2 regions of the Bradyrhizobium lablabi genome follow, and region 2 is predicted to be linked to the other one. Evidence: riboswitches for the same ligand, from Rfam matches in the RefSeq annotation. Region 2 holds a riboswitch; the other holds the start of a gene.

The links. Region 2 has a riboswitch for S-adenosylmethionine ahead of B5526_RS22495 (O-succinylhomoserine sulfhydrylase). Riboswitches for the same ligand answer to the same signal wherever they lie in the genome.
Region 1: linked by a shared signal. The riboswitch ahead of metX (homoserine O-acetyltransferase MetX) and the one ahead of B5526_RS22495 (O-succinylhomoserine sulfhydrylase) in region 2 are both predicted to bind S-adenosylmethionine.

Annotation. Positions count from the first base shown of each region.
Region 1 is NZ_LT670844.1:5,208,176-5,215,821, forward strand. It holds gene B5526_RS24310 (tetratricopeptide repeat protein) at 1-251, shown strand, start outside; gene B5526_RS24315 (IS30 family transposase) at 354-1,514, opposite strand; gene B5526_RS24320 (prephenate/arogenate dehydrogenase family protein) at 2,488-3,429, opposite strand; gene B5526_RS24325 (pyridoxal phosphate-dependent aminotransferase) at 3,426-4,523, opposite strand; gene B5526_RS24330 (chorismate mutase) at 4,553-5,401, opposite strand; SAM riboswitch at 5,572-5,651, shown strand; gene metX (homoserine O-acetyltransferase MetX) at 5,745-6,947, shown strand; gene metW (methionine biosynthesis protein MetW) at 6,949-7,617, shown strand.
Region 2 is NZ_LT670844.1:4,839,389-4,847,034, forward strand. It holds gene B5526_RS22485 (SGNH/GDSL hydrolase family protein) at 1-222, shown strand, start outside; gene B5526_RS22490 (SGNH/GDSL hydrolase family protein) at 253-1,293, shown strand; gene B5526_RS22495 (O-succinylhomoserine sulfhydrylase) at 1,459-2,664, opposite strand; SAM riboswitch at 2,737-2,816, opposite strand; gene B5526_RS38470 (hypothetical protein) at 2,795-2,935, opposite strand; gene B5526_RS22500 (2'-deoxycytidine 5'-triphosphate deaminase) at 2,895-4,031, shown strand; gene B5526_RS22505 (MFS transporter) at 4,189-5,514, shown strand; gene B5526_RS22510 (hypothetical protein) at 5,534-6,586, shown strand; gene B5526_RS22515 (MATE family efflux transporter) at 6,727-7,646, shown strand, end outside.

The DNA of each region.
Region 1 (7,646 bases), 370 kb from region 2:
ATCTCTTTCCGGTTCTGAAGGAAGCGAGCCGTGTTCTGGCTTCCGGCGGCCTTTTGGCTTTCACCTTGGAAAGGCACGACGGCGACGGTTTTATTATGGGCGAGGGCAGGCGCTACGCTCATAGTGCTTCTTATGTGCGCGCGTCGATCGAGGCAGCCGGTCTTGTGGTGTTACAGCTTGAACAGCAATCGATCCGCTACGAGAGAAACGTGCCCGTGCCAAGCCTTGGGATCGTTGCGGAGAAATCGTGAATTGTTCACCACGGCCGTTAAAATTCTTGGCGCCGCTCCGCTAATGGGTCATTTTCGGAAGTAGGTTCTGGCGGTTGCAGAGTCCGCTTTTCCTCTGCCGGCTCAACCGGTCGACGCAACACAGGCGTTAAATCTCTCTGCTGGGGTTTCAAATTGCAAGGTCTCACGTGGTCGTTCGTTTAGCTGACGAGCCACTTTGTTCAGGTAGGCTTGTGAGTGCACCGACAAGTCGGTGCCCTTCGGAAAGTACTGTCTCAGCAGGCCATTGGTGTTCTCGTTCGACCCGCGCTGCCACGGGCTTTGCGGATCGCAAAAATAGACGTCGATTTTGGTCGCCAACGTAAAGCGGCGATGATCCGTAAGTTCCTTTCCCCGGTCCCAGGTCAGGGACTTATACAGCTCCTTTGGTAGCTTCTTCGCCTGCTTGATGAGCGCGGTGACCACCGTTCGGGTGTCCTTACCGGCCACCTTGGCCAACATCACGTAGCGCGTATGACGCTCGACCAAGGTCGCGATGTAGCTGTTGTTCGGCCCGGACAGCAGATCGCCTTCCCAATGGCCAGGCACCGCTCGATCTTCAACCGCCGCCGGTCGCTGGCGGATTGAGACGATATCCTTGATATGCCCCCGTCTATCGCCATCCGGATCGACCGGCTTGGAGCGACGCATCGAGCGCTTCGATCGAAGATGACTAAGCAGCTCTTTCTTGAGCACGCCACGGGTTTGTACAAATAAGCTGCGGTAGATCGTCTCGTGTGACACCTGATTACACTCGTCTTCAGGATGCGTTCTCTTCAGCCAGCCGGCTATCTGCTCGGGTGACCAATCCAATCTGAGCTTCCCCGCGACAGCTCGCCGTAGCCGCGGACTGCTCGCCAATTTACAGCATTTTGGACGACGAGCTCGCGCCCAGGCATTCTCATCTGCAAGTGCCGCTCGGTAGCGGTCATAGCCGCCATTACGGTTCATTTCCCGGCTCACCGTCGAGGGTGAGCGGCCAAGCAACTTGGCGATCGATCGGGCCGATCGATGTGCCGTAACACCTCTGGAAATCACCTCGCGTTCCGCGAGCGTCAATGCCAGCCTGGAGCGACGCCGCTCGGCAGGACGAATCCCACCATGCGGAGCCACCAAAAAATAGATCGACGATGACTGCTTACCAAAAGCGCGTCCGATCGCCTTTAGCGACTCCCCGCGCTTCCAGCGATCCCATAACTCCGTTTTCTCTGCCGCAGTAAACCCTCTATGAAATTTGTGAGCCATCAAACCACACTCCATCTCTCCTTTAAGATAAAGTGTTGCGTCAACCGGTTGAGACCACCCTCCATGAACGGACTTCATTGGTAGCGACATGTTCGCCGAAGCTCGCAGAGCGACCGCGTCCGCCGAAGCTCGCAGAGCGAAGGAGGAAGGCGGAAGCGATATCATCATGTTCTAGACGGTCACGACGGGTCTTGCGGAAAGCTCACCCATCCTGCGATCGGTTGCCTGACGGGCAAATCAGTTGATCTGGTTGGTGACTGGCTTGTCCAGCCCCCTTTGCAAAAATATTTCTGTTTTTCCGAAATGCAAATCAGGCTATATGATTTTCCGTCCTGTCCCACTCAGAGGGGCGTTGCGCAACGTCACGGACGCGGGGCGGGATGCGGTGGACGCGGGCGGTGCTAAAGACGAGAGCGCTGGCTTGCGGACGGCAAAGTCGTGTGGTCCTGACACCCCGACGCTGGTGTCAAGTTCGCGCTAAGGAGCGTGGGCGACGGTGGCAAGAAAGCCCGGTCGCCGGGGAGAGCGCGAAATAAGCCGTTAAAACCATTGCGCAGGGAATGCCGGATTGCCTCCGCTGAACCTGTATGCTCGTGTGCGTTTGTTTTGTGCACTGTTGCACACGAGACCGCGGGTGCAGCGTGCACCCGGTGTTCCCTGCGCCCTCTGATTGGAGGGTAAGGATTTTCCGGCAAACCTCGGGCGAATCTCGCCGCGAGATCGCGAGGTCATGCACGGTGATCTCCCCTCCCTCCACGCGCCCTTGCGCGTGGTGGGGAGGGGTCGGGGGTGGGGGGTCTATCAGCTTGCTCCTCTGGCAGCGAGTTTGCTGAGGCACCCCCCACCCCCGACCCCTCCCCACCGCTTCGCGGAGGGAGGGGAGGAGCCGTTCGCGATGGCGGGCTGTTTGAAAATTGAATCCTTCGTCGCTTACGCTCCTCGCAAATGACGGCAGGGAGATGACGCGCGAACGCTATTCCGCCTTCTTCCCCAATTGCGCGTGCGGACGGCCGAAATCGGGGGCGGCCGAATCCTGGCCGATTTCGACGATGCCGCGGCGGATCGCGCGGGTGCGGGTGAAATGCTCGAACAGCGCCTCGCCGTCGCCGCGGCGGATCGCCCGCGTCAGCTTCGAGAGGTCCTCGTTGAAGGTGCCGAGCATTTCCAGCACCGCCTCCTTGTTGGTGAGGAATACGTCGCGCCACATGATCGGGTCGGAAGCCGCGATGCGGGTAAAATCGCGAAAGCCGCCGGCGGAAAACTTCAGCACCTCGGATTGCGTGACACCTTCAAGCTCATCCGCCGTGCCTACGATTGTATAGGCGATCAAATGCGGCAGATGGCTGGTGATCGCGAGCACGAGATCATGATGGTCGGGCGTCATGATCTCGACCCTGGCGCCAAGCCCGGCCCAGAACGCGCGCAGTCTCTCGACCGCATCCGGATCGGTGCCGTCAGGTGGAGTCAAAATGCACCAGCGATCGATAAAGAGTTCGGCGAAACCTGAATCGGGTCCGGAGTTTTCGGTGCCGGCGACGGGATGCGCCGGCACGAAATGCGCGCTGGCCGGCAGATGCGGCGCCATGTCGCGCACCACCGCGCCCTTGACCGAACCGACGTCGGAGACGATCGCGCCCGGCTTGAGGTGATCGGCGATTTCCTGCGCGACCGCGCCGCAGGCGCCGACCGGGATGCACAGGATCACGAGATCGGCGTCTTTGACGGCCTCCGCATTGGTCTCCAGCACGTCGTCGACGATGCCGAGCTCCTTGACCCGCGCGCGGCTCTTTGCCGAGCGCGCGGTGGTGACGATCGCGTCCGCCAATCCCTGTTGACGCGCGGCGCGCGCGATCGAGCCGCCGATCAGGCCGAAGCCGATCAGCGCGATCTTCTTGAACGCTGGCGCCGCGTTCATCGGTGCGCCATGAAGTCACGCAAGCCCTCGAGCACCAGCCGATTGGCTTCCTCGGTGCCGATGGTCATGCGCAGCGCGTGCGGCAATCCGTAATTGTTCAGTGCGCGCAGCACGAGGCCCCGCTTGGTCAGGAACGCGTCGGCCTCAGCCGAAGTCCTGCCGTTGTCGAGCGGGAAATGGATGAGGACAAAATTCGCCACGCTGGGCGTCACCTTGAGGCCCAGTTTTGTCACTTCTTCGGTCAGCCAGTTGCGCCATTTCTCGGTGTGCGCCTTCGACATCTGCTGATGCGCGGTGTCCTCGATCGCTGCCACCGCCGCCAGCATCGCCGGCGTCGAGACGTTGAAGGGGCCGCGGATTCGGTTCACCGCATCGACGATATGGGCCGGGCCGAACATCCAGCCGATCCGCAGAGCCGCCAGCCCGTGGATTTTTGAGAACGTGTGGGTCATCACCGTGTTGTCGGTGGTGGCCACGAGCTCAATGCCGAGCTCGTAGTCGTTGCGCGACACGTAATCGGAATAGGCGGCGTCGAGCACCAGCAGCACATGCGGCGGCAGTCCTGCGCGCAACCGCTTGACCTCGTCGAACGGCAGATAGGTGCCGGTCGGGTTATTCGGATTGGCAAGCCACACGAGTTTTGTGCGCGGCGTGACCCGTTCCAGGATGGCATCGACATCGGCGGTAAAGTTGGTCTCGGGCGCGACCACATTGGCGGCGCCGTTCGCCTTGGTGGCGATCGGATACACCAGAAAACCGTGGGTGGTGGAGATCGCCTCGTCGCCATGGCCGAGATAGACATGCGCCAGCAGGTTGAGGATTTCGTCCGAGCCGGCGCCGCAGATGATGCGATCGGGATCGAGGCCGAAGGCGCGGCCGATCGCCTCGCGCAGCACCCGCGAGGTGCCTTCCGGATAGTCCTCCAGATGCGAAGCCGCTTCCTTGTAGACGGCAATCGCCTTCGGCGAAGGCCCGAACGGGGTCTCGTTGGCCGACAGCTTGAACACCTTGCGGCCCGGCTCCGGCACCGGGCTCTTGCCGGGCGTGTAGGGCGCAATATCGAGAATGCCGGGGTTCGGCACGGGACGGGACATCTTCAGCTCCGGGGTATTCAGGGCGGCTTTTACGATCTGGCAGCCCCGTTCGGGGGCACCGTATAGCGCGTTGCATGGCTGCCGACGAGGGCCGATGAACGCACCGACGCGCCGGCCTCGATCAGCGCCGACTTGATCTTTTCCAGGCTGCCTGGGGCAACCGACACCAAGAGCGCCGCGCCATCGAAGGCGGTATCCGGCACCGCGACGATTTCGGCCAGCGGCGACAGCGCGCGGGCAACCTCGGCATTCCACCCCGAGACCCGCACGCTCCACATCTCGACCTCGGTCACCATGGCGCTGTCGGCGACCCGCGACACCACGAACACCGGCAGCGCCGCCGGATGATCGGCGCGCTCGACGAACGGCAGCCGCGCGGTGACTTTCGGCGCGCCGCTCGTTTCAAGCGCGATCCACCACGGGGTGTGGCTGGAGGTGGCCGAGACCAGCGCCAGATCGCCCTTCGATCTCGCCACCGCCTCGACGGCCGCCGAGGCGCTGAAATGCGCGACATAGGGCACGGTGAAGCCGAAATGAAACCGCGCCGAATCCCGCATCGCGGGCTCGCTCGCCGAAATATCGGCATGCACCGAGAACGGCGCCTGGACATAGGTGAACGTCGAGATGATGACGCGCCAGATGCTCTCGACGGTGTCGAGCGGCAGGATGCCGCGGTGGCGCTCGACCAGGCGCCGCATCATGTCGGCCTCGCGCGCCGGACGGAAGGCTGAGCCGACCTCCTGGGTCTGCTTCACCTGGATCAGCCGGTCGATGATGTCGCCGCGCTGCATCAACAGGCTGTGGACCTGCGCATCGATCGTGTCGATCTCTTTGCGCAGCACCTCGAGCGAGGGCGGGGCGGGGGGCGATGGAGGCATCTTCAGACCTTAAAGCAAGCGCCGCCAACCGGCAGGCAACGAGCATTGATTAGGTAAGCCGATCGCTAAATGCAAAGAAAACGTTGCGAGTTTTGGGCCATGGGGGCGATTGGAGCCCCGCGTCAGCCAGAGGCTTGCCTTGACGAGAGGCAGTCAGGTGACTAGTATTTAACCCATTCCGTGGTCATTTGAGCCGGCCGGCTTGCAGCCACGTTAAACAACTCGCTAAACAGGCCGGGGACACTTGTGATCCCGGTCGAACTTTTGTTCAGGCCGGGTTTTTTATGGCCTGATTTCCGGGGTGGCTTTTCGAAAAACCGCCTCAAGGAGGTCGGTAGTCAAGATGGTAAAAGTTCAGTCGGTACCAAGTCCGGCGATCCATGCCGACGAGCGGTCACAGGAGGCGGATCACCCGAGTTCGCAGCTCGCGCTGTTCGGCAAGGACCAGCCATTGCCGCTCGATTGCGGCATCGATCTCGCGCCGTTCCAGATCGCCTACCAGACCTATGGCGAACTCAACACGGAGCGTTCAAACGCCATTCTGGTGTGTCATGCGCTGACCGGCGATCAGCATGTCGCCAACATCCATCCGGTGACCGGCAAGCCGGGCTGGTGGGAAACCATGGTCGGTCCCGGCCGTCCGCTCGACACCGACAGCTATTTTATCATTTGCGCCAACGTGATCGGCGCCTGCATGGGTTCGACCGGACCGGCCTCGACCAATCCCGCGACCGGCAAATTGTGGGGGCTGGATTTCCCGATCATCACCATCCCCGACATGGTGCGCGCACAGGCGATGCTGCTGGATCGGTTGGGCATCGACACGCTGTTCTGTGTGGTCGGCGGCTCGATGGGCGGCATGCAGGCGCTGCAATGGACCGCGGCCTATCCCAATCGCGTGTTCTCGACATTGGCGATCGCCTGCAGCACGCGGCACTCGGCCCAGAACATCGCGTTTCATGAGCTCGGCCGGCAGGCGGTGATGGCCGATCCGGACTGGCACAATGGCCGCTACGCCGAAAAGGGTACCCATCCGCATCGCGGCCTCGGCGTTGCCCGGATGGCCGCCCATATCACCTATCTCTCGGATGCCGCCTTGCACCGCAAGTTCGGCCGGCGGATGCAAGACCGCGAGCTGCCGACATTCTCTTTCGACGCGGATTTCCAGGTCGAGAGCTATCTGCGTCATCAGGGGTCGTCGTTCGTCGAGCGCTTCGATGCCAACAGCTATCTCTATCTGACCCGGGCAATGGATTATTTCGACATCGCCGCCGATCATAATGGCGTGCTGGCGCAGGCGTTTCGCGGCATCAAGACACGGTTCTGCGTGGTGTCGTTCACCAGCGACTGGCTGTTTCCGACTTCGGAATCGCGGGCGCTGGTGCACGCGCTCAATGCCTCAAGCGCACGGGTGTCGTTCGCCGAGATCGAGACCGACCGCGGCCATGATGCCTTCCTGCTCGACGTGCCCGAATTTTTCGACATTTCGCGTGCGTTCCTGCAATCCGCGGGCACCGCGCGCGGCCTGACCAAGACAGGCGGCTGACATGACCACGCAGCAACAGGTCTTGCCGCTCACCGGCATCGTGGCGCGGGACAACGGCCATTATCGCGGCGATCATCTCTTGGTCGCGGAGATGGTCGAGCGCGGCTCGAAGGTGCTCGACGTCGGCTGCGGCGACGGCGATCTGCTGCAGCTCCTGGAAAGCCGCGGCATCGACGGGCGCGGCATCGAATTGTCGCGCGAGGGCGTCAACCGCTGCGTCGCCAAGGGTCTCGCGGTGGTGCAGGGCGACGCCGATACCGACCTGATCAACTATCCCGACGATGCCTTCGATTATGTGATCCTGTCGCAGACCCTGCAGGCGACGCGGCAGCCGCGCGTGGTGCTGGAGAATCTGTTGCGGATCGGACGGCGCGCCATCGTGTCGTTCCCAAATTTCGGCTTCTGGCGGATGCGGCTGCAATTACTGGTCGGCGGCCACATGCCGCGCACCGAAAATCTCCCCGCCACCTGGTACGACACGCCGAACATCCATTTCTGCACGATCAAGGATTTCGTCCAGCTCTGCGACGAGATCAACGTCAAGATGGAGCGCGCGGTCGCGCTCGATCTCTATGGCCGCCCGCTGCGGGTGAACCTGCCTTGGTGGTTCTGGAATATGTTCGGCGAGCAGGGCGTGTTTTTGCTGAGCCGGGCGGGGAAGGCGAAGTAGAGTCTTCGCAGAGCGAGCCGCGGACGCGG
Region 2 (7,646 bases):
CCGCCATACCTAGATAATATGCGCGTGGTGGCGCAGCAGCACGACGTTCCGCTGTTCGACCGCTTCGCGATCATGCGCCAGTGGAACGAGCAGGGCGATTTCGATCTGTTCAGCACGTTTCATGGCATCGAACTCGCCAAGCGCGTGCACGATTGCCTTGGCCGGGCGCTGTCGAAATTCATCATCGACGCCGCCCATCTCGGCCCAGCCCAGCAGAATTGAGGATTTAGCGTTAATGAGGACTGAGTGTTGATGAGTCTTGCCCGCCCTTTCTTCCGAACGACATCGCTGGCCGTATGCGCCGCCGCGGCGCTTACCCTGCTGTCGCCGGCCTCGACGCCGCCTGCGCGCGCGCAAGCGGCCCAGGCCGCCCGGCAGCCGACGCAATCCGACGTTGCCAAATCCGATAGCGCCAAACCTGACAGCACCCAGCCGCCTGCCGCGCAGACGAACGGCACCGGCAATGGCGCAGCCGTCGACCAGCCAGATCCGTCGCAGCAAAAGAGCCTCACCACCAAGGCGGTAGAAAAGGCAAAACAGGCCGCGAAATCGGCCGGCGATATTTTCGGCCGCGTGCCGTGCCTGCCGCCGAAGGGCGGCGCCAAGTCGATGGGCTCGCTGCCGCATGTGGCGGGCAAGCTCGCTGCGGGGCAGCCGGTGGTGATCGTCGCCTTCGGATCGTCTTCGACGCAGGGCTACGGCACGTCGTCACCCGAATACGCCTATCCCAACCGGCTGGCCGCGCAGCTGCGCCGGCAATATCCGGGCGCCGACATCACCGTTCTCAATCGCGGCAGGGGTGGCGATGATGCGCCCGAGATGATGAAGCGGCTGCAGGCGGAGGTGATCGATGCGAAGCCGGATCTCGTGATCTGGCAGGTCGGCACCAACGCCGTACTGCGCAATCTCGATCCCGCCGAGACCGCCAAGATGGTGGAGGAGGGCGTCGCGCGCATTCAGGCCACGGGTGCCGATGTGGTGCTGGTCGATCCGCAATATTCTCCGCGGGTGACCGAGCGCGCCGAAAGCGCGAGCAAGATGGTCGGGCTGCTCGGCAAGGTCGCCGCGTTGCGCCATGTCGGCATTTTCCCGCGCTTCGAGGTGATGCGCGAATGGCACGAGAAGCAGGCGCTCCCGGTCGAGAGCTTTGTCATTGCCGACGGGCTGCACATGAATGACTGGGGCTACGCCTGCTTCGCGCAACTGCTCGGCGACGACATCATCAAGTCGGTCGGCCAGATCAAGCTCGGCGTCAACGTCCCCGCCGCCGTGCAGAGGTATCGGCCGATGTGAGGTTATGGCGGCACCATTTACAATCGTCGTCCCTGCGAACGCAGGGACCCATACGCCGCGGCGGAGCCGTGGGAAGAAAGTGGGCGACGGCTTCGCTCGCAACGAGCATCGGTGGTTATGGGTCCCTGCTTTCGCAGGGACGACGACGGATTTTTCGTATTCGCCTCACGCCTGCTCCAGCGCCGCCTGCAAATCCTCGATCAGATCATCGGGATGTTCGAGCCCGGCCGAGAACCTGACAAAACCTTCGCTGATGCCGAGTTCGGCGCGCGCTTCCGGTGTCAGCCGCTGATGCGTGGTGGTGGCCGGATGGGTGACGAGGCTCTTGGCGTCGCCGAGATTGTTGGAGATGCGCGAAACCTTCAGCGCGTTGAGGCAGCGGAACGCCGCCGCCTTGCCGCCCTTGACCTCGAAGCCGACCAGCGTCGAGCCGGCGCGCATCTGCTTCTTGACCAAATCGGCCTGCGGATGATCGGCGCGGCCGGGATAGATCAGCCGCGAGATTTTTGGGTGTCGCGCCAGCGCATCCGCGACCTTCGCGGCTGTGTCGGTCTGGGCGCGCACGCGCACCGCAAGCGTCTCCAATCCCTTCAACAGCACCCAGGCGTTGAACGGCGACAGCGACGGCCCGGTCTGACGCATGAAGTTATGCAGGTGCTCGGCAATGAACGCTTCGGAGCTCAAGATCATGCCGCCGAGGCAGCGGCCCTGGCCGTCGATGTGCTTGGTCGCGGAATACACCACGACGTCGGCGCCGAGTGCAAGCGGGCTCTGCCAGATCGGCGTCGCAAACACATTGTCGACGATCAGCCGCGCGCCGGCTTGATGGGCGATTTCCGCGATAGAGGAGATATCGAGCACGTCGAGTGTCGGATTGGTCGGGCTTTCGAGAAAACAGCTCCTGGTGTTCGGCCGCATCGCCTTCTTCCACTGGTCGAGATCGAGGCCGTCGACCAGCGTGGACGCAATGCCGTAGCGCGGCAACAGGTCTTCCACCACATAGCGGCACGATCCGAACATCGCCTTGGAGGCCACCACATGATCGCCGGCTTTCAGGGGGGCCAGCACCGCCGTCGTCACCGCGGCCATGCCGGTCGCGGTCGAGCGGCCGGCTTCGGCGCCCTCGAGCTCGATCATGCGGCGTTCGAACATCGCAATCGTCGGATTGGAATAGCGCGAATAGATGTAGCCGGGGTCCTCGCCCTTGAAGCGCGCCTCGCATTGCTCGGCGCTGTCGTAGACATACCCTTGCGTGAGAAACATCGCCTCGGAGGTCTCGCCGAATTGCGAGCGAAGGGTGCCGGAATGGACCAGCCTTGTTTCGGGGCGGTAGCGGGCGGTGGACGATTTGGATGCGGCAGACTCAGACATGTGACCTCCATCGTGACCACCTTCAAAAATGGTCACAAAAAAACCGGCCTGGAAAATTCCATTGGGCCGGGATCACACGTGTCCCCGGCCTGTTTAGCGACTTATTTAACGTGGCTGCAAGCCGGCCGGCTCAAATCACCACGGGATAAGTCATGCTCTTATTCGCTCGCGCCCTTTCCGTCAAGGCGGCCATCGGATAACCGGTAAAAGGCCCTATTTTCAGCGTCTGGATGGCGAAAGCCGCTTCAAGGACCTTAATCGTGTCGTTCACGCTTCAACCCGACGCCAACGGCATTCTGCCCGACCGCATGATCGCGGCGATGGCCGACGCCGGCCTGATCCTGCCGGCCTATCCCTTTGTCGAAAGCCAGATCCAGCCCGCGAGCCTCGACCTCCGCCTTGGCGACATCGCCTATCGGGTGCGGGCGAGTTTCTTGCCGGGGCCGGGCGCGACGGTGGCCGAGCGCATCGACGAATTGAAGCTGCACGAAATCGATCTCACCGACGGCGCGGTGCTGGAAACCAACTGCGTCTACATCGTGCCGCTACTGGAGTCGCTCGCGCTGCCGCCGGAAATCGTCGCCGCCGCCAACCCGAAAAGCTCGACCGGGCGATTGGACGTGTTCACCCGCGTGATCGCTGACGGCACGCGGCGGTTCGACATGATCGGTGCCGGCTATCACGGCCCGCTCTATGCCGAGATCAGCCCAAAGACTTTCCCGGTGTTGCTGCGCGAGGGATCGCGGCTGTCGCAAGTGCGTTTCCGCACTGGCGATGCCATCCTCAACGCCGACGAGCTCGATGCGCTGCACGATCTGGAGCGGCTGGTCGATATCGATGACGCCGATCTCGCCAATGGCGTGGCGCTCAGCGTCGACCTTTCCGGCGAAAACGCCAACGGCTTTGTCGGCTATCGCGCCAAGCGCCATACCGGCGTGGTCGATATCGACCGCCGCGGCGGCTACGCGGTCGATGAATTCTGGGAAGCGATTTCGGCCCGGCCTGACGGCAGCCTCATTCTCGATCCCGGCGAATTCTATATTCTCGCATCGAAAGAAGCCGTCCAGGTGCCGCCGGATTACGCCGCGGAGATGGTGCCGTTCGATCCGCTGGTTGGCGAGTTTCGCGTGCATTATGCGGGCTTCTTCGATCCCGGTTTCGGTTATGCAGGGGCCGGCGGACAAGGTTCCCGTGCGGTGCTGGAAGTGCGCTCGCGCGAGGTGCCGTTCATCCTCGAGCACGGCCAGATCGTCGGCCGCCTGGTCTACGAAAAAATGCTGGCGCGGCCTGACGCCTTGTACGGCCAGCGCATCGGCTCCAACTATCAGGCCCAGGGCCTGAAGCTGAGCAAGCATTTTCGGGTATAGCCAGCCGCGCAATTCTCCTGCGATGCAGCATTGCTAGGGCCTTCGACGAAATGCGCCTTTCGGTCACCCCGGCCTGATTGTAGCATCGACGCAAAAGGAACCTCGGAGAACTGGTTCCTACGGGGCAAGGAAAAACAACCAGCGAGGGGATAATTCAATGGCCATGGCAATCACACATGGGACGTTGTCCGCATCCGAGCATAGTGCGCAGTTGCGCAAGGCGGTCGTCGCATCAACGATCGGCACTGCCATCGAATGGTACGACTTCTTCCTTTACGGCACGGCTGCAGGGCTCATCTTTGGCAAGCTCTACTTTCCCAACGAAGATGCTCTAACGGCGACGCTCGCGGCCTTTGGTACCTATTTCATCGGCTTCGTCGGGCGTCCGATCGGCGCGGCGATATTTGGTCATTACGGTGATCGCATCGGCCGCAAGGCGACACTCATCGCCACGCTTCTGTTCATGGGTATCGCAACCTTCCTCATCGCCTTCGTGCCTACCTACGCATCAATCGGCATCTGGGGCGCGGTCATCCTCACGGTGTTGCGGATGCTTCAGGGCATCGGCGTCGGCGGCGAATGGGGCGGATCCGTGCTGCTGGCGATGGAATGGTCGCGTACCCATGGTCAACGCGGCTTGGTGGCATCCTGGCCGCAATTCGGCGTGCCGTGCGGCCTGTTCCTGTCAAACCTTGCCGTCCTCGCATTCAGCCGGTTGACGGGCGACCAGTTCAACACCTGGGGCTGGCGGCTTCCATTCGCGCTCTCGATTGTTCTCGTCGGGGTCGGACTATGGATTCGCCTTGGCATCCTTGAGACGCCGGTGTTCCAGCAGCTGCTGGACAACAGGAAGATCGAGAAGACCCCTATCATCGAGGTGTTCAAGAAGCATCCGAAAGAGATCATCCTCTCGGCATTGCTGCGGATCTCCGAGCAAGCGCCGTTCTATATCTTTACCGCATTCATCTTCGCTTACGCGGTCGGTACCTTGCACATGTCGCGCGATCTGATCCTGAGCGCAGTGCTGGCGGCCTCGTGTGTCTCGTTCGTCACCATCCCGCTGTCGGGCCACATCTCCGACCGCATCGGGCGCAGGAAGATGTATCTGATCGGCGCGGCGACGGTGGGCCTGTTCGGCTTCCTGTATTTCGGAATGGTGGACACCGCGATTCCGTCATTAGTGTTCATCGCAATCGTGCTGTCACTGATCCCGCACGACATGCAATACGGGCCGCAGGCAGCTTTGATCGCGGAGGCCTTTACGCCGCGATTGCGCTACAGCGGTGCTTCGCTAGGCTATCAACTTGCGTCGGTGATTGCTGGCGGTCCGGCGCCCCTGATCGCGACAGCCCTATTCGCCACCTATCACTCCGGCTACGCGATTTCCGTCTATATTGCCGTTTGCGCGGTCATAAGCATTGTGGCGGCGTCGTTCATGCCTGACTACACGGGCCAGGACATTTCGAGGGAGTATGACGACTGAAACAAAGGTGCAACGTCGGATGACGGAAGTGGCCGACGCCACGGACGAGGTAACATGGCTGCGGTGGCGCAGCGTCGCCGATCTCTATCACGCCTATTTCACCGGCCTCATCCTGACCGTTGTCACGCGGCGCGGCACGGCGGACGCCGCTGAATTCGTGTTCCGGGTGTTTCGCCGTCAGCAGCAGGAACGTTTCCTGCCGGGCTTAAAAAAACTCGGGCTCAGCCATCTGCCGCCGGCGGTGGCGGCGGCGCAGTATCACTATCTCTCCAATTGGATCGGCGGCGTCCATGTCGAGTACATGCTTGAGACCGATCGCAAGGCCTGGATCCGCTATCCGCCGCCGCGCTGGATCTGGCGCGGGACCGCGATCTGCGGCGTGCCCGGCGAAGTGTCGCGCGCGATGCTGCGCGGCTGGCACGCCAATAACGGCGTTGCGCTTGGCAATCCCAATCTCGGCTTCGTCTGCACCAAGCAAAGCGTCGACGGCCAGGACGGCCTCGAAGGTTTTTACTGCGAATACGATCACGCGCTCGAGCCCGAGCAGCGCCTGGTGTTCGCCCACCATCTCGAAGCGCCGATGTTCGATCCCGCGACGGCGCCGGCCCTGCCGGTTGCGAGCTGGCCGAAACCGCGGCTCGAAAAAGCCTATCGCAATTACGCCATTGAATATGTGCGGACCGCCGCACCCGTGATGGTGCAATTGTTCGGCCCCGAAGATGCCGGCTATCTGTTGCACCTCACCGGCAAACTGATCGGCATGCAATATTTCGACGAGATCGCGCGCGGCTTTTTGTTGCCGCGGGGGACCGCGAAAGAATTCGATAGATTTCTGCGCGCGTTGTTTGAAGCGCAGGACGATGTTGCGGAGGTCGGCGAGGACGATAGCGTCTATGAGTTCCGGCAACTGACCTGGAAGCTGATGGCGGATGTCAGCGATTATCATCCCGCCTGCGCTGGGGTGATCGAGGGCTTGTTCGAGGGGCTCGCCGCCGGCTGCGGTCGCCATATCGCCGTTTCCATGAGATCGGAGGACGCCGGAAAGCCGCCATTTGTGTGGTCGATCAGCTAACCCCGACTTTCCGCTCTGCGGCACATCGACGACGACTTAATTGCGCAGGCGGCCCATGCGCCTGACGCACGTGGAATCGGATTTGATCGTGCTAGGAAGTACCGCGGCGCGGCAGGCAGATCGGGCCGAGGGAGCGAAATTTGCCCGATATTGCCGTCCCCGAGATTCCCGTCGACGAAGAGGAGCGTCCGCTTCCGCCGCCCGAGCCGCGGGCGCGCAACGCGCTGCTCGACGGCCCGATCCTGCGCACGCTGTTGTGGCTCGCGTGGCCGAACGTGATCGCGCTCTCGGCCGGCACCTGCGTGGTGATCGCCGAGACCTCCTATATCGGCCGGTTAGGTGTGGAGTCGCTGGCAGCGATGGCGCTGGTGTTTCCGTTCGTGATCCTGACCATGACCATGTCGGGCGGCGCGATGGGCGGCGGCGTCGCGTCGGCGATTGCGCGCGCGCTGGGCGCCGGCGATGTCGAGCGCGCCTCGACGCTGGCCGCGCACGCGTTGCTGATCGGCATCTCGTTCGGGCTGACCTTCATGCTGGGCATGCTGATCTTCGGGCCGGCGCTGCTAAAATTGCTCGGCGGCCGCGGCACCGTGCTGGCTAACGCCGTCGGCTACGCGCAGATTTTCTTCGGCGGCGCGGTCTTGCCCTGGCTGATGAACACGATGGCAGGCGTTTTGCGCGGCACCGGCAACATGAAGCTGCCGTCGCTGATGATCCTCTCTTCCGCCATCTGCCAGATCATTCTCGGCGGCACGCTCGGCCTCGGCCTTGGCCCGATCCCGCAATTCGGCATGCGCGGTGTCGCCGCGGGTTCGCTGATCGCCTATTCGATCAGCATCTCGGTGATGGCGTGGTATCTGTTTTCCGGACGGGCGCGCGTCGTTCCCAAGATCAGGGGCCTGCGCATCAAGCGCGCGATGTTCTTCGATATTTTAAAGGTCGGCGCGGTTTCCTGTTTCTCGCCGCTGCAGGGGGTGCTCACCATCAGCATCTTCACTCACTTGTTGGCGGGTTTCGGCACCGCGATCCTGGCCGGCTACGGCATCGGCGCGCGGCTTGA